Regions from separate parts of the Paenibacillus sp. FSL R10-2736 genome, predicted to be linked through region 4. Evidence: riboswitches for the same ligand, from Rfam matches in the RefSeq annotation. Region 4 holds a riboswitch; each other region holds the start of a gene.
The links. A riboswitch is a leader RNA that binds a small molecule or an ion and turns the genes downstream of it on or off. The one in region 4 is predicted to bind thiamine pyrophosphate.
Positions count from the first base shown of each region.

Region 1: another riboswitch for thiamine pyrophosphate. It lies ahead of thiC (phosphomethylpyrimidine synthase ThiC); the one in region 4 lies ahead of NSQ73_RS17545 (ABC transporter ATP-binding protein).
Region 2: another riboswitch for thiamine pyrophosphate. It lies ahead of NSQ73_RS21595 (thiamine phosphate synthase); the one in region 4 lies ahead of NSQ73_RS17545 (ABC transporter ATP-binding protein).
Region 3: another riboswitch for thiamine pyrophosphate. It lies ahead of NSQ73_RS32430 (ABC transporter substrate-binding protein); the one in region 4 lies ahead of NSQ73_RS17545 (ABC transporter ATP-binding protein).

Region 1 covers NZ_JBBOBN010000002.1:635,386-641,185, forward strand. The annotation lists gene NSQ73_RS31005 (tetratricopeptide repeat protein) at 89-1,837, shown strand; gene trxB (thioredoxin-disulfide reductase) at 1,984-2,937, shown strand; TPP riboswitch at 3,010-3,116, shown strand; gene thiC (phosphomethylpyrimidine synthase ThiC) at 3,286-4,980, shown strand; gene NSQ73_RS31020 (class I SAM-dependent methyltransferase) at 5,146-5,800, shown strand, end outside.
Region 2 covers NZ_JBBOBN010000001.1:5,005,028-5,010,827, forward strand. The annotation lists gene NSQ73_RS21570 (fumarate hydratase) at 1-194, opposite strand, end outside; gene yfbR (5'-deoxynucleotidase) at 299-925, shown strand; gene thiH (2-iminoacetate synthase ThiH) at 1,024-2,145, opposite strand; gene NSQ73_RS21585 (thiazole synthase) at 2,177-2,941, opposite strand; gene thiS (sulfur carrier protein ThiS) at 3,036-3,239, opposite strand; gene NSQ73_RS21595 (thiamine phosphate synthase) at 3,223-3,897, opposite strand; TPP riboswitch at 4,011-4,113, opposite strand; gene NSQ73_RS21600 (SDR family oxidoreductase) at 4,308-5,180, opposite strand; gene NSQ73_RS21605 (NUDIX domain-containing protein) at 5,390-5,662, shown strand.
Region 3 covers NZ_JBBOBN010000002.1:991,913-997,712, reverse strand. The annotation lists gene NSQ73_RS32445 (hypothetical protein) at 1-140, shown strand, start outside; gene NSQ73_RS32440 (sigma-70 family RNA polymerase sigma factor) at 276-869, shown strand; gene NSQ73_RS32435 (hypothetical protein) at 863-2,263, shown strand; TPP riboswitch at 2,336-2,446, shown strand; gene NSQ73_RS32430 (ABC transporter substrate-binding protein) at 2,578-3,663, shown strand; gene NSQ73_RS32425 (thiamine-binding protein) at 3,716-4,009, shown strand; gene NSQ73_RS32420 (ABC transporter permease) at 4,006-4,767, shown strand; gene NSQ73_RS32415 (ABC transporter ATP-binding protein) at 4,857-5,702, shown strand.
Region 4 covers NZ_JBBOBN010000001.1:4,044,973-4,050,772, forward strand. The annotation lists gene NSQ73_RS17530 (amino acid ABC transporter substrate-binding protein) at 1-106, opposite strand, end outside; gene NSQ73_RS17535 (DHA2 family efflux MFS transporter permease subunit) at 370-1,890, opposite strand; gene NSQ73_RS17540 (TetR/AcrR family transcriptional regulator) at 2,188-2,862, shown strand; TPP riboswitch at 2,931-3,033, shown strand; gene NSQ73_RS17545 (ABC transporter ATP-binding protein) at 3,146-3,928, shown strand; gene NSQ73_RS17550 (ABC transporter permease) at 3,909-4,685, shown strand; gene NSQ73_RS17555 (ABC transporter substrate-binding protein) at 4,682-5,761, shown strand.

The DNA of each region.
Region 1 (5,800 bases), on a different contig from region 4:
AAGACAGGGAGTATGGGTATATATTTGATGCCGCTCTCCTATTTTTCGTTAGGCTAGGGAAGCTTACAAAGGGAGGTGCCTTGCTTCCATGATTGAGAAAACTTCAGAGAATGATACGGACAGCGGTAATGTGATTCCGGTCACTCTGGATGCCAATTTTTTCTTTGAAAGAGCCGTACGGTCGCTTGACCGCTTTCAATATGATAAGGCATTAAAGAATTTTCGCAAAGCTGTTGAATATGAGCCGGATAATCCGGTGAATCATTGCAACATGGCGGGTATATTATCTGAGATGGGTAATTACACAGCATCTAATGAGATTCTGACCCATGTACTGGAGAAGATTGATCCCGCAATGACCGAATGTCATTTCTATATGGCTAATAATTACGCCAATATGGAAAGCTTTGAAGAGGCGGAGCGTTCGCTGGTCACGTATCTGGAGGAGGATGCCAGCGGCGAGTTCATGGCCGAATCCGAAGAGCTGATGGAGCTGCTGCAATATGAGCTGAACCGTCCTGCTCCGCTTGTGCGGATCCGCAGCCGTGAGGGTGTGGTCGAGCATGACCGGGCCCGCAGTCTGCTGGAGGAGGGCAAGTTTCCCCAGGCCGTAGAGCTGCTGGAAGAGATTATTGCGACCTCGCCGGACTTTCTGGCTGCGCATAATAACCTGGCCCTCGCTTATTTCTATATGGGCCGGTTTGCCAAAGCGAAGGAATGCCTGAACGAGGTGCTGAAGCAGGACCCCGGTAATCTGCATGCGCTCTGCAATATGGCGATCTTCCTGCAGTATGCAGGTGACAAGGAGCAGTTGGATTCTCTGCTGGGCATGCTTGAAGCCACTGTGCCTTTTCATCAGGAGCATGTATTCAAAATGGCCACGACGATGGGCATCCTGGGCAGACATACTGCAGCATACAGCCACTTCCGGCGTCTGCTGAAGGATGAAGAGGTCGCCGGAGACGCCGGCCTGTATCATTACTGCGCAGCAGCGGCCAGCAACAGCGGCCTCTACACTGAAGCGCTGCGCTGCTGGAGACAGGCTGCGAAGCTGGACCCTGAGTCTGCCGTGCCGGCATTCTTCCTGTCCCAGCTCCAGCAAGCCCGGGGAGAAGACAGACCTATGCCTGCTGTCAGCTATAATTACCAATTGCCTTTCCAGGAGCAGCTTAAGCAGTGGAAGGGGAATACAGGCAAGTTCACCGAAGAAGTACGGAACAATCCGCTGCTGCGCGCCTCGTTCTTCTGGGCGCTGCGCTACGGCGATTCCTCCACGAAGCTGCAGGTGACCGAAGCCCTGCGCTGGATTGAGGATGAGGAGATGTCCGAGGTACTGCGCGGAGTTCTGGAGCATCAGCCGCTCCAGGAGGACCGGCTGCAGGAGGCGGCGCTGTTCAGCCTGCAGCGGCTGATTGGAGAGAATCTGGAAGAAGCTGCAGCTCCTGAGGAAGAGCCGTTGCAAGCGGCCTCCAGCCCCAAGGGCCCGGCTGAATGGAAGGAAGACTGGCAGCGGATTATCGATCATACGGTGGCCATGATGGACCGGAGATATGATGCTGTGCAGAAGAAGGATGCAGAGTTTATCTGGAAGCAGTTCATCGGCAGCCTGTATCCGGATGTACCGTTATTCCGCAATGACGGCGGCTGGTGTGCGGCACTGGAGTATCTGACTGCCAGGCTGCACGGGCGTCCGGTCACCTTCCGCGAGGCGGCACAGCGTTACGGCGTCTCGGTCTCCATGGTAAGCCGCTATGCACGGCGGATCGACAGTGAATGCGATACCCAGGGCATGCTGCCGGGAACGGACGGCTTGTCGCCGTCCACCAACAATATTTGAACCCTTTTGTTCAAATATGAGAATTTATATGTTTCACACGATAACTTATCCTTATATTTCTCGCTGAAACGGTACCGTCCTAATAAAAGGACGATAAAGCCGTTTCCACTTGTAAATACAAACCTACTTGTAAGGAGGCCAATGTAATGTACAAAACGATTGTAATCGGAACAGGCCCGGCCGGGCTGACTGCCGCGATTTATCTGGCGCGCGCGAACCTGAGCCCGCTCGTAATTGAAGGCTTGCAGCCGGGAGGACAGCTGACAACGACGACAGAAGTGGAGAACTTTCCAGGCTTCCCTGAAGGGATTCTGGGTCCTGATCTGATGGACAACATGCGTAAGCAGGCCGAACGCTTCGGCGCTGAATTCAAGAATGGCTGGGTGGAGTCGGTTGACTTCTCTCAGCGTCCGTTCAAGGTGACTGTAGACGGAATGGGTGTACTGGAAGCGGAGTCGGTCATTATTTCGACCGGCGCCTCCGCCAGATACCTGGGTATCCCGGGTGAGCAGGAGAATGTAGGACGCGGGGTCAGCACCTGTGCGACCTGTGACGGATTCTTTTTCCGAAACAAAAAGATTGTCGTGGTCGGCGGCGGCGATTCCGCGATGGAGGAAGCCAGCTTCCTGACCCGCTTTGCTTCCAGCGTAACGCTGGTTCACCGCCGTCCGGAGCTGCGTGCTTCGAAGATCATGCAGGACCGCGCACGCGACAACAGCAAGGTGTCATGGGCACTGAACCGCACGCCGCTTGAGGTAACCGTCGGCGATACCGGAGTTAAGGGCATCACCGTCCTTAACAATGAGACGGGACTTACCGAGCTGGTGGAAGCGGATGGTGTATTTGTCGCTATCGGACATACACCGAATACCGCTTTCTTAGGCGGGCAGATTAACACCGATGCCAATGGCTATATAGTGGTTAACCCGGGCACCACAGAGACGAATATTCCCGGCGTATTCGCTTGCGGCGACGTGCAGGATACGCGTTACCGTCAAGCCATATCGGCAGCCGGAACCGGCTGTATGGCCGCCATGGATGCCGAGAAGTTCCTGGAAGGCACGATGGTGCATGACTGGAGCGAATCGCTCGATAAATAACCGGAGAAGGTTCTTGTTATTTACGGGTTTACAAAAAAATCCTATACCAGTAGAATGTATTTAATTAGATAAGATACCCACTAGGGGAGCCTGAATAGGCTGAGACGGGAAAAGTGAATTTCCGGACCCTTGAACCTGATCTGGATCATACCAGCGTAGGAAAGTGGAGTCGGACCTTTTTTTGAATACAGTCTTATTGGGCTGTTCCTTTGATAAAGCCGCTCCAGGTGGAGCGGCTTTTTGACTTGCAAGAATTCATATACCTTGTGCTATACATGATTCTTCGGCTCAGTCTGCTGCGTGAAATCTTATCTGATTGGCTTATAGAGCGAAGAGGAGGAGATTAGAATGCCAGAAATGATGAAGAACGAAGAGGTGGACCTTTCCCGATTTCCTGCAAGCCGCAAAGTGTATGTAGAGGGCTCGCGCCCGGATATTCAGGTTCCGATGCGGGAGATCAGCCTCAGCAGAACCGAGGGCGTTGCCGGGGAAGAGGAGAACGAACCGCTGCGTGTCTATGACACAAGCGGAATTTACACCGATGCTGCGCAAGAGGCTGACATTCGGAGGGGGCTGCCGCCGCACCGTTTATGCTGGATTGCGGAGCGTGGCGATTCGGAGGAATACACCGGAAGAGCTGTGCAGCCGGAGGATAATGGAATCCGCAGGGGCGGGCCGCCCGCAGAGGCTTATCCAGGGCTGCAGCGGAGTCCCCTGCGGGCACATGCGGGCCGCAATGTTACCCAGCTGCATTATGCGCGGCAAGGGATCATTACTTCGGAAATGGAGTATATCGCGATCCGCGAGAATACCCGGCCGGAATTCGTAAGGGATGAGGTAGCCGCCGGACGGGCCATTATTCCGGCCAACATCAATCATCCCGAGAGCGAGCCGATGATTATTGGCCGTAACTTCCTGGTTAAGATCAATGCGAACATCGGAAATTCTGCGGTGTCTTCTTCTATTGAAGAGGAAGTGGAGAAGATGCGGTGGGCAACCCGCTGGGGGGCCGACACCATCATGGACCTCTCCACCGGCTCCAAGATTCATACCACCCGTGAATGGATTATACGCAATTCTCCTGTGCCTGTCGGCACGGTGCCCTTATACCAGGCGCTCGAAAAGGTGAACGGCATAGCCGAGGATTTAACCTGGGAGCTCTATCGCGACACGCTGATTGAGCAGGCGGAGCAGGGGGTCGATTACTTTACCATTCATGCCGGGGTGCTACAGCGCTATATTCCGCTGACTGCCGGAAGAATGACGGGAATCGTATCACGGGGCGGCTCGATTATGGCCGCATGGTGCCTTGCCCATCAGCAGGAGAACTTTCTGTACACACACTTCGAAGCTATATGTGAGATTATGAAGACGTATGATGTGGCCTTCTCTCTGGGGGACGGACTTCGTCCGGGTTCTATTGCAGATGCCAATGACGAAGCTCAATTCGCTGAGCTGGAGACGCTGGGAGAGCTGACAGCGCTGGCCTGGAAGCACGATGTTCAGGTAATGGTTGAGGGTCCGGGGCATGTGCCGATGCACAAGATTAAGGAGAATATGGACAAGCAGCTCGAGATTTGCCGGGAAGCCCCTTTTTACACCCTGGGTCCGCTCACTACCGATATTGCACCCGGTTATGATCATATCACTTCAGCCATCGGGGCGGCGATGATCGGCTGGCTCGGGACGGCTATGCTGTGTTACGTTACACCCAAGGAGCATTTAGGTCTGCCTAACAAGAATGACGTGCGCGAGGGAGTCATTACCTACAAGATCGCTGCACATGCCGCAGACCTCGCCAAGGGGCATCCGGGTGCACAGGACAGGGATAATGCGCTGTCCAAGGCGCGGTTCGAGTTTCGCTGGCGAGACCAGTTCCATCTCTCTCTGGACCCGGAAAGGGCGCTGGAGTATCATGATGAGACGCTTCCTGCGGAGGGGGCGAAGCAAGCTCATTTCTGCTCTATGTGCGGTCCTAAATTCTGCAGCATGCGGATTTCGCATGATATCCGTAATTCCTACAGATTGAGCAGGTCGCTGTAAAAAGGCAAGTCTCCTATAGCTATTTCCCTGCTGTCCCATGCTGTAAAAGGCGTGAGGGCAGCTTTTCTTATGCGCGAATAGCACAAGATTCATTCTCCCTATTATGTGAAACCATGCACAAGCGTTGGCGTAAATAGCATTATCCAAGTATAGGGAGTGAATCGAATGAGGAACAAAGACTGGCTCAAGGAAAGCGAACGTTTCAATGAAGCGGCTGAATACTATGATATGTACCGGCCGAGCTATCCCTCCGCGCTTATTGAGCGGGTAATAGGAGAAGCCTCTCTGACTAAGGAGTCCAGAATTCTTGAGATCGGTGCCGGGAGCGGTAAAGCCTCCGAATTATTCCTGGACCGCGGGTATGAGCTGCTATGTATTGAACCGGGCCCACAACTGGCGGAATTGGGAAGACAGAAGCATAGGGATAAAAACGTGCGATTTGTAACCTCCAGATTCGAGCACTGGTCTGGGCCGGAGAAGGATTTCGACCTGATCTTCTCCGCTCAAGCCTTTCATTGGGTGCCGCAGCCGGAAGGTTACAAGAAATGTGGGCGGCTGCTGAAGCCGGGAGGGCGGCTCGCGCTCTTTTGGAATTTTTATCTGCAGGGAGACAGTGAGATGGAGCAAGAGATTGCCGAGGTCTGTGCGGAGTATGAGGTATTCTGGTTTAATAAGCGGGATGTAATTGAACAGAGAGTGGAGCGAACTGTAGCAGAGCTGTCCGGCAGCGGAAATTTCAGAGCCCCGGAGGTCTACCGGTATCCTTGGGACAGCAGGGATGACGCGGATAGCTTCATTAATTTCCTGCGGACCTGCAACG
Region 2 (5,800 bases), 960 kb from region 4:
GTATCCTGGCAGATCGGCGATACCTGGAGCTCGGCCATGCCGATATTCTGGGCAATCGTGGTCAGCGCCAGTCCGGAGCGGGTCGCCTTGTCTTCCAGCGCACGCCCTTTAGCAACCGCCCGGCGGACATCACCCGGCAAATTCGTGGAGGTCTCTACGATCAGATTATAAATGCTGTCTTCAAAATGCTGCATCTTCATTCAGTCTCCTCTCCATCTGTTTCAAGCTGCCCTAACTCTGTTACAATTAGTTATTATCATATCATATTAAGCCGCTCATGAAAGGGGTTACTTAAAAATTGAACTACCATTTCTCTGCCTATCTCTACCGGCTGCAATATATCCAGCGCTGGAGCCTCATGCGCAGCACCGCCCCCGAGAACGTGGCGCAGCATTCGTTCCAGGTGGCCCTGCTGGCGCACATGCTGTGCACCATAGGCAATGTCCACTTCGGCCGGTCGCTGAACGCCGACCGCGCATCCACAATGGCGTTGTTCCACGACGCCACCGAGGTATTCACCGGCGACATCGCCACGCCGGTGAAGCATAACAACCCGCTGCTGCTGTCCAGCTTCCGCGAGATGGAGCGGGTCGCCGCTGAGCGCCTCGCGGCGATGATCCCGCCGGAGCTGAGCGCAGTCTATGCGCCGCTCCTGCAGCCGCAGGACAGCCCGCTTGGCTCCGAGGATGCCGGACTGCTCCGCTACGTCAAGGCGGCGGATGTGCTCGACGCATATCTGAAATGCGTCTGGGAAACCGCCGCAGGCAACCGCGAATTCGCGGCCGCCCGGGAGCAGACGGCCGCGAAGCTGCACGGGCTCGCCCTGCCGGAGATGGAGTATTTCCTTACCCATATGGCTCCGGGCTTCGAGCTGTCGCTGGACGAGCTGTCTTCAAGTATGAGTCCTGAGAAGCCAGCCGACTAGCCGGAAACCGTGCGGCCTCTTGAAGAATGTAGCATCGCACCGTCCGTTTGGCCCTGCAATGCAAATAACCCGCCTCACGGCGGGTTATTTGCATCAAGTTAAGGCATAGCTAACGGCTCATCCAGGCTGTCCCAGTCCTTGAACACCGGCTGCAGCCCTTTTTCCTCGAGCATCTCCTTAATCTCCTGCACGCTGCGGTTGTCTGAGATTTCAAACTGCGGGGTGCCGCCTTCCAGAGAATGTCCGCCTACTTCGGTGGATACCCCTGCAGACATCTTAGTGATGCCGAGATGGACCAGATGATCGCGCAGGGCTGCCGGCTCCCGCGTGGACAGTGAAATACCGGAACGCGGCAGAAACAGGCGGTAGGCCAGGATAATCTGCACCAGCGCACGGTCGTTTACATCACTCGCAGGATTAAATTCCCCCAGGTACGGCCGAAAACGGGGAATGGACAAACCGATTTCGCACTCCGGATACTTGTCCTGTAGGTACCTGGCGTGCAGTGCAGTCGCGAGAGCCTCCTGACGCCATTCGTACATTCCCAGCAGGGCTCCGATATTTACCGAGCGGAATCCTGCCAGGCAGCCGCGCTCGGGCGCATCCAGACGGTTGCGGTACACCCGCTTGGGACCCTTCACATGCAGCTGGCGGTAAGTCTCCTGATGATAGACCTCCTGATACAGCGTCAGACCGTCTACTCCTGCCTGTCTGAGGTCAGCGTATTCTTCGGTAGTGAGCGGATTCACTTCAATGCTGACTGAAGAGAAATAGCCGCGGAGCACCTCCACGCAGTCTTTCAGATAACTGACCGGACTTTCATTCCGGGATTCTCCGGTCAGAATCAGAATGTGGCGCAGCCCTGTGGCTGCGATTGTTTCCGCTTCCTGCCGGACCTCCTCCAGTGTCAGTTTTTTGCGCGGAAAATCATAGATAGAGCTAAAGCTGCAGTAGGTACAATGGTTGACGCAGAAATCAGCCAGATACATCGGTGTAAACAGCTGCATCACATGACCGAATTGCGTACGTGTCAATCTATGCGCCTTCTGCGCCATCTCTTCGAGGTAAGGCTCCGCTGCCGGTGACAGCAAAGCCATCAGCCCGTCCTCGTCCAGCCGCTCCAGACGAAGCGCCCGCTTCACATCAAGCGCAGTATACTGCTTCCATACCCCCTCGTAGGGAAGCTTGTCCAGCCGTGTCAGCCTATCATAAAAGCTCATGTCCTTCCTCCCTCTTCATAAACAGCATCAGTCATGCCAGAAATCCGGTCAGCGGCGAAGAAGCTGCGGCTGTCTCTTCCACCGGCCCCAGCCCGGCCAGATAGGCCTTCCGCCCCGCCGACACCGCTTCGCGGAATGCCTCCGCCATCAGCTGCGGGTCCCGGGCGGTGGCAATTGCCGTATTCAGCAGCACAGCGGCTGCGCCCATTTCCATCGCCTCAGCAGCCTCGGAGGGTCTGCCAATACCGGCATCCACGATGATGGGCAGACCCGTTTCTGATATCAGAATCCGGATCAGCTCCTTGGTCTGCAGCCCGCGGTTAGAGCCGATTGGCGCTCCCAGCGGCATGACGGCTGCAGCTCCGGCCGCCTTCAGCCGGAGTGCGGCTGACAGATCAGGACTCATGTAGGGCAGAACTACAAAACCCTCCGCAGCTAGGATTTCCGTGGCTCGGATCGTCTCGGTATTATCAGGCAGCAGATATTTCTGATCATTGATAACCTCAATCTTCACCCAGTCTCCCAGCCCCGCTGACCTTGCCAGCCGGGCAATGCGTACCGCTTCCTCTGCGGTGCGCGCACCGGAGGTATTGGGCAGCAGCGTCATGTGGGAAGGAATATGGCTGATAATATTGTCCTTGCTCTCCGGATCTACCCGGCGCAGGGCAACCGTAATGACCTGTGAACCCGAGCGGGCGATCACTTCGGGAATAAGAGTGTTGCGGCTGTATTTTCCGGTCCCGATGAACAGTCTGCTCGTTAAAGTAACTCCTCCAATAATCAAAGGATCCTGCATCATATCGCCTCCTGTGATAAGTCGTTGCCTTTATCTTAATTGCGTATTGGCATTCTTGCGTCTACCGCACACCGCACACACAGTTACCAGTTACCTAGCCTCCGCCGACAAAATGAACCAGCTCAACTCGGTCACCTTCATTCAGCAATGTATCTTCATAAACCTCTCTGCCGGCAAGCTCACCATTCAGCTCCACAATAACCAGCTTCCCGGTCCACTCAGGCCGGGCCAGAAGATCAGCCAGCGTCCGGCAGCTCTCTTCATACCTTCCTCTGCGTCCGTTAACGGTCAAATTCATTCCAGTTCACCTCCTTTGCCCGGTATGGGGGGTCATTCAGGACTTCAGCATATGCTGCGGCCTGAACGGATGATCTGTAAGCCTGAGCGGCGCCAGCAGGATCCGTCGCTCCGCATATCCCGGACATTACGGCTATTCCGGCAGCCCCCTTCGACAGAACGATTCCGGTATTGCCCGGTGTGATGCCTCCGATAGCAATCAGCGGTATACTGCTGGAGCGGACAGCCACTTCCAGCTGCGCCAGGCCCCGTTCCCGCTGTCCGGGCTTGCAGGCTGTGGGGAATACATGTCCATACAGACAAAAGTCCGCTCCCTGCTGTCCGGCGCGTGCCGCTTCCTCCGGGGAATGCACCGACCTGCCCAGCCGCAGGCCCGGGGCAATGCCGCGCGCCTTGGCAGGCGGCAGGCTGTGCCAGGCCAATTGGACGCCGGCTGCCCCTGCTGCCAGAGCCACATCAATCCGGTCATTAATAACCAGCTTTGAGGGCGGAACCCCCGCTTGCAGCAACCGCTCTGCGGCAGCCAGAAGCTCCCGTGCGGACAGGGCTTTTTCCCGGAGATGGATATAATCCACCATGGTATGTACAGCAGCAGCCAGCCCCGCAAACTGCTCCGGATTCAGCCTCCCGTCCGAGATCAAATGGATTTCTTTCAGCACCTTCACCTTCCCTTCTATACGACATTCCGGAAAATACAAAAAGACCGCCCCCTGTATCAGGAAGCAGTCCGGAATATAAGCAGGAATACCGGGTAAGCCGTTACCCCCGCTGCATTATTCATTCTCCACTTCCCTACGCTGGTATAAACCAGATCAGGTTCAAAGGGTCCGAACAGATATGTTCGTCTCAGCCTTGCGGCACCCCTAGTGATCGTTCATATTCTATTGTTCTTGCAGTTTGTATATTAGCATATTATTCCTGTAAGAGCTATTCTTTAATAGATTCAATTATTAAGTCCAGCGGGTTTAAGCGGCAAAAAAGCCAGCCTTCCGGCTGACTTTTCATCTGTTGAACGTTTGATTCTTTAAACCAGTATAAACTGATCCGGCTTACATAGCAGTGCCAATGGTCAGCCGTTAACGATCTCGCCGCCGTTCACATGCATGACCTGACCGCTTACATAAGAGGAATCGTCAGAAGCCAGATACACATAGGCCGGTGCCAGCTCCTCGGGCTGTCCCGGACGCTTCATCGGCTGGGTGCCGCCGAATTCACTGACCTTCTTCGCGTCAAACGTAGACGGAATCAGCGGCGTCCAGATCGGGCCCGGTGCTACCGCATTCACGCGGATGCCTTTGTCTGCGAGATTCATCGACAGGGAGCGGGTGAAGCTGAGAATTGCTCCTTTGGTGGACGAATAGTCCAGCAGCTGCGGGCTGCCGCGGTACGCCGTGATAGACGTAGTGTTGATGATCGTGGAGCCTTTTTTGAGAAGGGGCATCGCTGCCTTGGTCAGATAGAACATGGAGAATATATTCGTCCGGAACGTCCGCTCCAGCTGCTCGGCGGTAATGTCCTCAATCTTATCCTGCGGATGCTGCTCTGCCGCATTGTTGATCAGGATGTCCAGCTTGCCGAGTCCCTCAATGGTTTTATTAATCAGATCCTGGCAGAAGGCCTCGACCCCGATATCACCGGAGATCAGAATACACTTCCGACCCTCCTGCTCCACCTGGCGTTTGGTTTCTTCCGCATCTTCATGCTCATTCAGATAGGATATCACCACATCTGCGCCTTCTTTGGCAAAATGAACGGCAACCGCACGCCCGATTCCACTGTCCCCTCCGGTAATGAGTGCGGCCTTGCCCAGCAGCTTGCCTGCTGCCTTGTAAGCTGAGGTTTCAAACTCCGGAAGCGGGTTCATCTCGCTTTCAATTCCGGGCTGCTGGTCCTGTACCTGCGGAGGCAGGGTTTTGACGGGTTGTTTGCTGGTGTCTGGCATAATCCATTCTCCTTTCGCTGTACCGTTATACTGTTTTTACTAATCATGTTAGGTTGGCTAAAAGTCTGGTGTTTATGCATCATACTTGCCTAGCAAAAATCGCTTTACGTTATTTTACTTACCACATAGGGAAGCCGGCCAAACAGAAAATCTTGAGTCCAACGCGTTCCCCGGTCCATTATAGAGCCTGCAGAAGGAGAGTTATCCTCATGTCCAAAAAATCAAAAACCATCATCGTTGCCGTCAAAGGTGTCATCCTGTATCAAGGCAGAATCCTCCTCGTCAAGCGGGCTGCCGCCGATTCTGCAGGTGCCGGAAGCTGGGAATGTGCCGGAGGCAAAATCGAATTCGGTGAAAGTCTGGAGGCTGCACTGGAAAGAGAAATTCTCGAGGAAACCGGACTGGCGGTTACGACAGAACGTATCCTTTACGCGGTAACCCTGCTCACAGACCCTGCGAGACAGGTAGTGATTATCACCTAATTTATGCCGCGCAGCCCGTGGCGAAATCCAGCTCTCGGAAGAGCATACCGATTACCGCTGGTGCACCGTGAGCGAAATGAACGCCCTGCTGTCACCGCAGATTATCGCTGACTTTCAGGAGCACGGCATTTTTGAGCT
Region 3 (5,800 bases), on a different contig from region 4:
TGCTGGAGTACTCTGCGTTTGAGTACCTGGCGCTGTTCCTCACCTTCTCCGGGATCGCAGTCAGTCTGGGCCTGACGCTACGGGAGGCGTGGAACGGAATACGCAGCCGCCGTAAGAAGCGGTTCTATGATAAGGATTGAGGGGCTGCCGGTGACGGCGGCTTTTTTTATTATTCACTTCACAATTCTTCTGAGTGATCTTGCCGCCGGCATGCGTAGTAATACATATACGACTTCTTAGTAGGTTACTCATGAAAAGAAATGCCGGAGGTTCCTATGACGCGTAATGATCATGACAGCCTGGACTGGCCCGGCCGGTTCAGAACTAAAGATAAGCAAGCTCTCGCGGATGCCATCGACTTCTACGGACCCGATGTGCACAGACTGGTCCAGCGTATTCTGGCCGGCTGCGGGAGTGCAGAGGATGCCGAGGAATGTGTCAGCGATGTGTTTCTGGCGGCCTGGATCAATATCGGACGTTACGACCCGTCACGCGCTTCCTTCCGCACCTGGATATTCCTGCTCGCAAAATACAAGGCGCTGGATCTGAGGCGTAAATTGCAGCCGGGACTTGGCAGGACGCTGAACGAAGCAGCACTGAACATGCAGAGCGGGACCAACACCGAACAGGAATTTCTACAACGTGAGGCAACGGGGGAATTGCTCCGCTATATCGGGCAGCTCCGTGAACCGGACCGCAGCCTGTTTCTGCGCAGGTATTACCTATACGAGAGTCTGGATGAACTGGCTGCGGCCTTTGGCTTCAGTAAAAAAGCTGTCGAGAGCCGTCTGTACCGCTGCCGGACAATGCTGAAGCAGGCTATACATCTGACTGGCGAAGATGGAAAGGGGGAACTCGGGTCATGGTAAAGGATATGAACAGCGGCGAGAAAAGCATATTTGATCAGCTCGATCTTCTGGAATTCAGCGAGGCTGAACTTGCACTGGACGGATTACTGTCGGAGCCTGAGTCCAGCCCGGTACCCGGGTCTAAAGAAGAGATTGCTTCGCTTGAGCGGATCAAGAGCCGTACCCTCGACCTTATTCAGACTGAACCGGCGCCTGAACTGCCTGCTGCTGTCCGCAAGCCGCGGCGGCGGGCAGCTATTGGAGCGGCGGCGGCCGCGATCCTTATGGCCGCAGGCCTGCTGGCGTTCTCCCCTGACGCCCAGGCAGGTCTAAAGCATGCCCTTAGCTTCCTGCCCGGCTTCGGCACTGTTCTGGAGAGCAGCCCGGGCAGTCAGCTTTATGTTCTGGAGAAGCCCTACACAGTTACCGCAGGCAAGGGAGAGCTGACAGTCAATGCCGTACTTCTGCAGGAGAACAGCGGGACCATTACGCTGCGGGGACAGCAGACTCCCGTCATTACTGAATTTCAGGCAGACATCGGAGGGGACCGTTATACCTTTACTTCCAATATGCGGTCTTCTGCATCCGGAGACTGGTATGCAAGCTACAGCACTGCACTTCCCGGAAATTTGGAGCTTGAAACCGCTGAACCGGTTACTTTGTATATCCATGGAGCAGCAGTCGGGCCACTGGTGCTTCAAGCACCGGTGACCGCCGATGATCTGCAGCATTTAGGCGCAAGCGATGTGCACCAGGAAGTGCGGATTACGGCTTTTCCGGTTCGTCTGGATGACGGACTTGTCCGCGTTGAATTAGTTCCGGCCCTTCCAGATTCGTTCTCCGCCGTCCATTCTTATTCACTGGAGCCGCTGGTATCCTGGAATGGCCTGTATGTCGAGAATGCAGAGGGAGTCAAAGCGAAGGTTGAACCTCCTTCAACCATGGTCTACCCGTCGGAGTTCTCGTTCCGGGAATTGGCATCAGCTGAAGAACAGTCTTACAGGGTCGTCATCCCTTACATCGAAATAGCGGAACGGAAGGCACTCTCCCGGGAGGTCGTTCTGCCGCTGCCCGCCAGCGGGGAGAGTGCGCCTCTCCACATTACCGCTGAGATCGCCGGTTACCCGGTAGAATTCACCCGCATTGAGCGCAGCAGCGGGACGGCTGTCAGCGTTGATGTGGATATGAATTTTGATCCCGAAGCGGCAAAGTCACTGACGCATTTCTTCATCCGCTACCCGGGTTCTGGGGACAAATATTCATACGGCTGGCAGGATACCGAGACATTCCCAAGAATCTTGAAGACTCTTCTTCTGGATGCAGAGCCCGGCGCGGATACGCTGCGTTTTAGAATGTCGGAGCCTCAATTCCTGCTCAAAGGCCCCTGGATTCTGCCGCTAAAGCTCGAAGATTAGAACGGGGAGGCTGGACAACCAGGAAGCTGGCGTCTATAATACACCGTAAGAACATAGCAATACCCGTGAACTTCATAGAACCAGGGGTGCTGGAATTGGCCGGCTGAGATTGTATCCCACAAGATACTGACCCTTATACCTGATCTGGATAATGCCAGCGTAGGAATCTTCATTCAACCCCGAGCCCCTTCATGGGCCTGAAGTTGAACTCACCTTGCGCAAGTAACTGGCGTCCCGGTCTCCGGGGCGCTTTTTGGTATGGGTTACTCTGAATTTTGGAAGACTAGGGATTGCTGGAAGGAGAGAGAAGAGAAATGGGAGTCAAAAAAGTTTTACCGCTGCTGCTCAGCTCTATGCTTGTGCTCGTGATGGCCGGATGCGGCAACGGGAACGTCAACCCGGGCAGCAATGCCGGAGGCAGTACACCTGCCGCCGGGAATAGCACCGCTGCACCTGAAGCAACCGCAGCCGCCAGTACCGCCGACGCGCCTAAAGAGCTGACTCAGGTTAAGATTGCGCTGGACTGGACGCCGAACACGAATCACACCGGCCTGTATACCGCCAAGGAGCTGGGATATTACGCTGAGGAAGGTCTTGACGTGGAGATCGTGCAGCCGGGTGCAGCCGGATCTGACACCATGGTTACTTCCGGTGAAGCACAGTTTGGCATCAGTGCACAGGAGGCGCTCACCCTGGCCCGTCTGCAGGATGTGCCGCTCGTCTCCATCGCCGCTATCATTCAGCATAATACCTCCGGCTTTGCCGCTCCGAAGGACCGCAACATTAAGACGCCGAAAGACTTTGAAGGCAAAACCTACGGAGGCTGGGGCTCTCCTGCGGAAGAAGCAGCCATGAAAGCCATTATGGACCCCGATGGCGGAGACGTCTCCAAAGTTAAATTGGTGAACATCGGTGAAGCTGACTTCTTCACTGCGGTGAAACGCGATATCGACTTCGCCTGGATCTTCTACGCCTGGACCGGGATCGAAGCCGAGCTGCGCGGCGAGCCGCTGGATATGCTGTACCTGAAGGATTATGCGCCGCAGCTGGATTACTACACACCGGTGCTGACCACCAGTGAGAAGGAAATCGCCGAGCATCCGGAAGTGGTGAAGGCTTTCCTCAAAGCTACGTCGAAAGGTTACCAATACGCGATCGATCATCCGGAAGAAGCGGCCACGGTCCTGTCTGATGCCGTGCCTGATCTTGATCCCGAGCTGGTGCTGGCCAGCCAGAAATGGCTCAGCCCGAAATACAAGGACGATGCCGCCCGCTGGGGGGAGCAGAAGCTTGAAATCTGGCAGAATTATGCCGAGTGGATGTACGGCCTGAAGCTGCTGGACAAACCGCTCGATGCCGCAAGTACATTTACGAATGAATTTTTGCCGGAAGGCCCATAACACCGAGTGGAATAGTACTGACACTAACTTACATGAGAGGAATGAATAATAAATGGCTAATACACTGCTTAGCATTCAGGTAATTCCCAAGACTCCAAACAATGAGGATTCGATCCCTTACGTGGACACTGCGATTGAGGTAATTCAAAAGTCGGGGGTCAAGCATCAGGTGAATCCGCTTGATACTACCATGGAAGGCGAGCTCACGGAGCTGCTGGAAGTTGTACGTCAGATGCATGAGGCACTGATTGCCTCCGGCAGCCCGAGCGTGATCTCCCAGATCAAGATCGCCCATAATCCCAGCGGCATCAGCATGGACAAGCTGACGGAGAAATACCGGCCGTGAAAAGCACCTGGAGACAAATCTGGCCGCCCCTTGTGGCGGTCATCTTTTTTCTGGGCGCATGGCAAATTGCGGTATCGGTGTTCCATATCCCGGCCTGGCAGCTGCCGAGCCCGTCCGATATCGCGCGTGAATCACGCGGCAACGCCTCCGGGATCTGGGCGCATACGGCCGCAACGCTGCGGCTGACCCTGATCGGCTTCCCGGTCGGCACCGGCATCGGCCTCATTGTGGCTCTGCTGCTCCATCTGCTGCCCTGGCTCAAAAGAGCGCTCTACCCGCTGCTGATCCTCAGCCAGAATGTGCCTTCCATTGCCCTTGGACCGCTGCTGATTATCTGGTTCGGCTTCGGCCTGCTGCCCAAAATCGTCCTGATCACCCTCGTCTGCTTCTTCCCGGTTGCCGTAGCGGCCATGGGCGGGCTGGCGCAAAGCGACCGGGTAATGTTGAACTATATGAAAATGGCCGGCGCAAGCAACTGGCAGATCTTCACCAAGCTGGAGCTTCCCGGCTCCCTGCCCTCCCTGTTCTCAGGGCTCAAAATCTCCGCGACCTATGCCGTCATGGGCGCAGTGGTTGCCGAGTGGATTGGAGCGGACAAAGGGATCGGCTATTATATGCTGCTGCAGAAGGCCTCTTACCGCACGGACCGGATGTTCGTGGCCATTGTCATTATCGTGCTGCTGAGTCTGGTACTGTTCGCGCTGATTGCCCTGCTGGAGAAATGGCTCGTGCGCTGGAAACCGCGCAAGGAAGCTTAACACGCACAGGGTAACAATACACGCTATACTGAGCACGTTTGAGATAAAGCCTTAAGTACAAAAATTCTATATAGAAGGAGCTGACCGAAGTGTCTCCACTCACGAATACCGTACAGCTCAAGAAGGACGTCCCCGGCAGCAGCCTTGACGAGGCCAGAAGCACACCGCCTGCGCTTGAAGTCAGCAGCGTCTCCAAATCGTTCACGCACCGCCGCCGGGAGACGCCTGTGCTGGATCAGGTGTCGCTGACGGTAGAGCCGCAGGAATTCGTATCGATTGTCGGTCCTTCCGGCTGCGGCAAAAGCACCCTGTTCCATATTATCGGCGGCCTGACGCTGCCGGACGCCGGAACCGTCAGCATGGACGGCATCCCGGTTACCGGGCAGCGCGGCAAGATCAGCTATATGCCGCAGCAGCCCGCGCTGTTCCCGTGGCGCAGCACACTGGACAATGTCCTGCTCGGCGCCGAGCTGCAGGGCGCGCCGCAAGCGGAGGCGCGCGAAGCCGCGCGCCACTGGCTGGCCAAGGTCGGCCTGGGCGGATTCGAGCGCGCTTATCCGCATATGCTGTCCGGCGGCATGCAGCAGCGGGCCGCCTTCCTGCGGGCCATGCTCGCTCCGCAGGAGCTGATGCTGCTCGACGAGCCGTTCAGCGCGCTCGATGCGCTGACGCGCGAGCAGATGCAGCGCTGGCTGCTGGAGCTGTGGGAGGAGAACCGCCGCTCCGTGCTGTTCATCACCCACAACATCGAAGAAGCGCTGCTGCTCTCCAGCCGCATCTATGTCTTCTCCGGACGTCCCGGCTCCGTCCTGCATACCGTAGATGTGCCGTTCCCGCGTCCGCGCCGCGATGAAATCACCGATGCGCCGGAGTTCCTGCAGCTCAAGCGCCAGCTCTCGCTGTGGATGCGCGAGGAGCAGGCTAAGAGCCTCTGACGTGAGTCGCCGCTATTCGGCCCATATAAGCTGAACCTAGCTATTCACATTTTCCGATGACCTGCCGTTTGCGGTGGGGAGTCACATTTTCGTGGAGT
Region 4 (5,800 bases):
CCGCCGTATTGCCGCCTGTTGCTGCATTATTGTTATTGTTGTTGCCGCATGCCGCAACCACGGCCATGGTCAGGAGCAGCATAATTGTCAGACTAAGTTTTTTCATAAGATTAATCCCCTCTCATCTCTCTTTATGTTCCGGACTTGCCGGCAAAATGAATCGTAACATTGAGCTGTTACATCCGTCAATAACTTTTTCCGATAATAAACATCGGATTTATGCTATATCGGTTTTTGATAGTTTAGCTTGCCCCGAAATTGCATTTCTACATCAGTGGAAGGCAAAACTAAATCATCAAAAACGCAAAGCAGCGATCCTCCAGTAACGGAGAATCGCCGCCTTACTTCTTATGAATGTTAATGAACCCATTAACCGTGCATGATTTCAGGCACCGCTTTATCCTTGGTGCCTCCGCTTTCTGATTTGCGGCCCCGGCGCAGCAGCAGCCCAAGGATGGCGCCGCCTAAAGCTACAAAAATCATAATGTGGAAGGTGTCGGCAAAGCCTTTGGCCAATACAGTCTGCTTGGCCAGCTGCAGAGCTTCTTTCGAGGCTCCGTCCACCGTCTGCCCGGCAGCGGCTGCCGCCTCCTGCATTTCAAGACCACGCGCGGAGGTTCTGGCCGTCAGAATCGTAACCAGTGTCGACACTGCAAGTGAGTTAATGACCTGCTGCATGGAGTTGGTGAGTGAGGTTACCCGGTTGACCAGATTGCCTGGCGCCTTGTTCAGCAGATGCGTATTCATCGGCATCATCATCATCCCCATTCCTGCACCGCACATGATCAGCGGAAGAATGAGATCACGGCTCTGGGTGGTCAGATCGACATGGGAATACTGGAACAAGGCTCCAGAGACCAGACTGAGTCCGCAGACCACCAGCCAGCGCACCCCGATCCGGTCGAACAGAATGCCGGCAATCGGCATCATCAGCCCGGAAGCAATGGCCTGCGGCAGCAGGGTCAGTCCGGTATCAAATGCGCCGAAGCCGCGGGCCTGCTGCAGAAACTGCGGCAGCAGAAATAAGGCACCATATAAGCCGAACTGGGCGATCCACTGCACGATAATTCCGGTGGTGAAATCCACGGATTTCAGAATCCGCAGCTCCAGCAAAGGAGTCTTGGAACGCAGCTCGGCAATGACAAAGGCAATCAGAGCAATAGCTCCCAGGGATAACCCGATTAGCGTTTTGTCCGAGGTCCAGCTCTGCGCCCCCTGGCTTACACCGTAAGTGAGTGAAGCAAAAGCCAGCGGTCCGAGCACCATTCCGAATTTATCCATGCCGGGAACGTTGTTCTTCGCCGCATTCGGCAGCTTTCGCAGTCCGATCAGCACACAGATAATGCCGATGGGGATATTAATCAGGAAGATCCAGCGCCAGGAGTGGTACTCCACCAGCCAGCCTGACAATACAGGACCAATCGCCGGAGCGAACAGCACGGGAATTCCCATAATCCCCATAACGACGCCGACTTTACTCTTGGGAGCCAGTCTGTACACATACGCCATCCCGACCGGGAGCACACAGCCCCCTCCAAGACCCTGCAATACCCGGAAAACGACCAGCCATTCTGCACTGCTTGGCGTTGCACACAGAATGGATCCAACGGTAAACACAATTACTGCTGTCAAAAAGACGTTCTTAGCCCCGAACCGGTCAGACAGCCAGCCCGACAACGGAATGACCGAAGCCTGCGCCAACATATACCCGGTTACGACCCACTGCAGCGTATGCAGATCTGTATTGAAATCCACGACCAGTCTGGACAATGCCACATTCATAGCCGTACTGTCCAGCACGACCATAAATACGCCGGCAATAATCGCCAGCAGCGGAACTAAAATGCTAGATAACCGGAAATCCGCATCCTGCTTCAAGGTCTGATTCATACTCCTTCTCCTCCTGAACTGTCCGCTGTCATCTACGTTGACCTGCAGGCAGGTTTGTCTATATAATTAGTGAACGGACAATTGTCCGTTATCGCATTTCATAGTCTACGGACAATTGTCCGATGTGTCAAGCGGAATACGCCAATTCCCCACACTTGATTCGTTTACCGGCAGAATAGAGGTTTCTTAGGACGCACTGTAGGCATAAATGTTGTATATTTTGCAGCTTTGATTCATGGATAGCCGGGTTTCCGGATGGATTGTTGTAGGAACTGCAAGTATATGAAAGGGGATATCATGAAAAAAACAGAAACGGAAGTTGAACCTGTAACATCAGCAGCTCCGGACAATACAGAGAACACAGAGAACACAGACATCGCTGCAAAAGAACCCGCCGATCCTTATATGCAGCGGATTCTCGAAGCGGCCCGCCAGCTATTCACCGAGAGCGGCCTTGAAGCTGTCAGTATGTACGGCATCGCCAAACGGGCCGGTATAGGGCAGGGATCGCTCTACCGCCGCTTCACTGATAAGGGCGAAATCTGTTCCGCCCTGCTGCTGGACAGCACCGAGCAGTTTCTGTCGGGGATGGAACAGCAGCTTGCTGCCAGCGCCGGTGAAACGGCTGCCCTCGCGCATCTCCAGAGCAGCATTGAGCAGGTCGTTGGTTTCATTGAGCAATATGCGGAGCTCTTGAACATGATCAAATCCGAATTCACCGGCAAGAAGCAGCTTACCCAGTTCGAACATCCTTTTTTCCAGCGGCTCGGGAGGATTATGAGTGAACTTCTGCACCGCGCATCCGCGAATGGAGAGATTATCGGGATCGATCCCCGCTTCGCTGCCACAGCGCTGATCTCTGTACTTAGTCCCGATCTTTACCTGTATGAGCAGAAACGGAACGGCTCCTCCAAAGAGGAAATCTCGCGGGGAATTGTTGCATTGTTCATAACCGGTCTCTCCAAGCGCTGAGCCCAGGCTCTTTACAAGCGGGGAAATTATGGTATATTAAGTAGCAATTACGAATTCAATAGCACCTGTTATTTCACTAGGGGAGTCGGCCGACTGAGACGGAGCTTAAGCTCCGGACCCTTGGAACCTGATCTGGATCATACCAGCGGAGGGAAGTGGAGCAGAATGTATCAGCGGTTCCGCGTCTTTGCAAACTGACTGTACCTTCAGGCCCATTCATTTCCTCCGGAAATGGATGGGTCTTTCTTGTTTTCGTAGCGTAATCACTTTTCCCTAAGGAGGCTTGCTTCCCCATCCTATGATCAACATCGCTAACCTGTCCTATTCTTTCGGCGCAGCTTCAAGGGCTCCGGTCTTCTCCGGAATCTCCATGAAGGTCCGCCGCGGCGAGTTCATCTCCGTCGTGGGTGCCAGCGGCTGCGGCAAAAGCACGCTGTTCAAGATTATCGCCGGCCTGCTGGAACCCGGCAGCGGCGAGGTTGCCCTGCACGGGCAACCGCCTAATAGCGCCTCGGAGCGGCTCGGCCAGGTCGGCTATATGCCGCAGCGGGATCTCCTGCTGCCGTGGAGAACCGTGCTGGACAATTGCCTGCTGCCCTGGGAACTGAAGCGGGGCGGCTCCAAAGAGGAAGCCGTTATTCAGATCCGCAGCATGCTGCAGCAGTTCGGCCTTGGTGATACCGGAGCTGCGTATCCGCATGAGCTGTCGGGCGGCATGCGCCAGCGGGTTGCGGTACTCCGCACCATTGCCGCCGGGAATGAGCTGCTCCTGCTGGACGAGCCGTTCGGGGCACTGGACGCCATAACCAAGCGGGAGCTTCACCGCTGGCTGCTGGAATTATGGTCAGGACTGGACAAGACTGTGCTGTTCATTACCCATGACCTTGAAGAAGCGCTTCTGCTTAGTGACCGTATCTATCTGATGACCGGCGGTGCCGGGGGCGGTATGCAGGAGTTCATCACCGGTCTTCCCCGCCCCAGACATCACAGTCTGAATTACGAACCGCAGTTTGTTGCCCTGCGGCTGAATTTGGAGCTGAAGCTGTATGACAACCGTCTTCTATAGAAGATTGCTGCGGGAATACAGCCCGGCTATTCTGCTCGTGCTGCTGATCTTTGCGGTCTGGGAAACGGTGTCCCGGCTGGGGCTGATTCCTCCGTTCATCCTGCCGGCTCCTACTGCCATCTGGAGCGCTCTGATGGAGGAGCGGCATTTGCTCTTCGCTGTGCACCTGCCCGCAACGCTGCTTGAGGTACTAACTGGCTTCGCTCTGTCCGTCTTCTGCGGCAGTCTGCTGGGAACGGGCATGCATCTGTTCAGGCCGCTGGCCAAAGCGCTGTATCCGCTGCTGATTATCAGCCAGACGATTCCGCTGGTTGCCCTCTCTCCCCTGTTTATCATGTGGTTCGGCTATACCTTGTGGAGTAAGGTTGCCGTAGTGTTCCTGACCGCCTTCTTCCCGGTGGTTGTCGGCACCTACGACGGGCTGGGCAAGAATACGGAGCAGTACCGCGAGCTGTTGCTTACCTTAGGCGCGAACCGCTGGCAGATTCTCCGCAAGGCTGCTGTTCCGCTGGCCCTGCCGTCCTTTTTCTCCGGACTGAAGCTGTCGGTGGTGTACTGCGTCATTGGCGCTACCATCGGCGAATGGCTTGGAGGCAGCCGGGGGCTTGGTTATTTCAGCCGGAGAATGGCCGGCAATCTGCAGAGTGCCGAGATGTTTGCCGCTGTTGTGCTGCTGTCCGCCCTTGGGATCACTTTGTTTCTGTGTATTGCTACGCTCGAGAAGTTATTTCTGAAGAAAAGAGGACGTTATTCATGACTCCAATCCGCTATAACCGTTATCCCTATACCCGTAGTGCTCAACCTTATAAATTACTGCCTTATGTATTGCTCCTGTCTGTTCTTTTGGTTCTGCCGGGCTGCGCCGGCAATAACGGGCCGGCTGGCTCCGGCTCATCATCGGCATCATCCGCTCCGGCGGCAGCCGCAGACGGTACAGCCCATAAGCTGACGATCATGCTCGACTGGTATCCGAACGCCGTTCATTCCTTTTTGTATGCGGCACAGAGTGAGGGGTATTTTGCCGAAGAGGGGCTTGAAGTTGAGATACAGATGCCTGCCGACAGCAACGACGCGCTGAAGCTGGTAGCTGCCGGACAAGTCGATCTGGCCCTCAGCTACCAGCCGCAGGTGCTGATGGCCCGGGGAGAGCAGATTCCGGTCAAATCCGTCGCCGCTCTGGTACGGCATCCCCTGAACCATCTCATGGTTTCCGCAGACAGCGGAATAACCCGCCCCGGGGAGCTCTCAGGCAAGCAAGCCGGTTACTCCTCCATTCCGCTGTATGAAGCCATGCTGCACACTATGATCCAAACCGATGGCGGCGATCCCGCCTCCCTAAAGCTGATTGACGTTGGCTTTGAGCTTATCCCTGCCCTATCCACCGGACGTGTGGATGGAATTATGGGCGGCTTCATCAACCATGAGCAGCTAATATTAGAACAGGAAGGCCATCCTGTGCGTTCGTTCAATCCGGTAGACTACGGGGTTCCTGATTATTATGAGCTGGTGTTGGTCGCAAGTGACCAGGGTCTGCAGAATTCCTCGGAATATTTCCAAAAGTTCATGAATGCTGCGCGCAAGGGTCAGCAATTCGTCACTAAGCAGCCGGAGCAGGCGCTGAAGCTTCTGCTGGAGCATCAGGATGCCACCGCACCGCTTGATGAAGCCATCGAGAAGCGCAGCCTGGAGATTCTGCTGCCGCTGATGGACGCCGGGTCACAGCCCTTCGGTTATCAGGATACCGCTTCCTGGGAGAATGTCCGTAAATGGCTGAGCGAGGGCGGTCTGCTGGCAGAGCAAGTTGACAGTGCGGATGCTTTTATTAATTTATAGAACATGCTTTCGAAGTTAGTTTTGCGAAATGATCTCAAG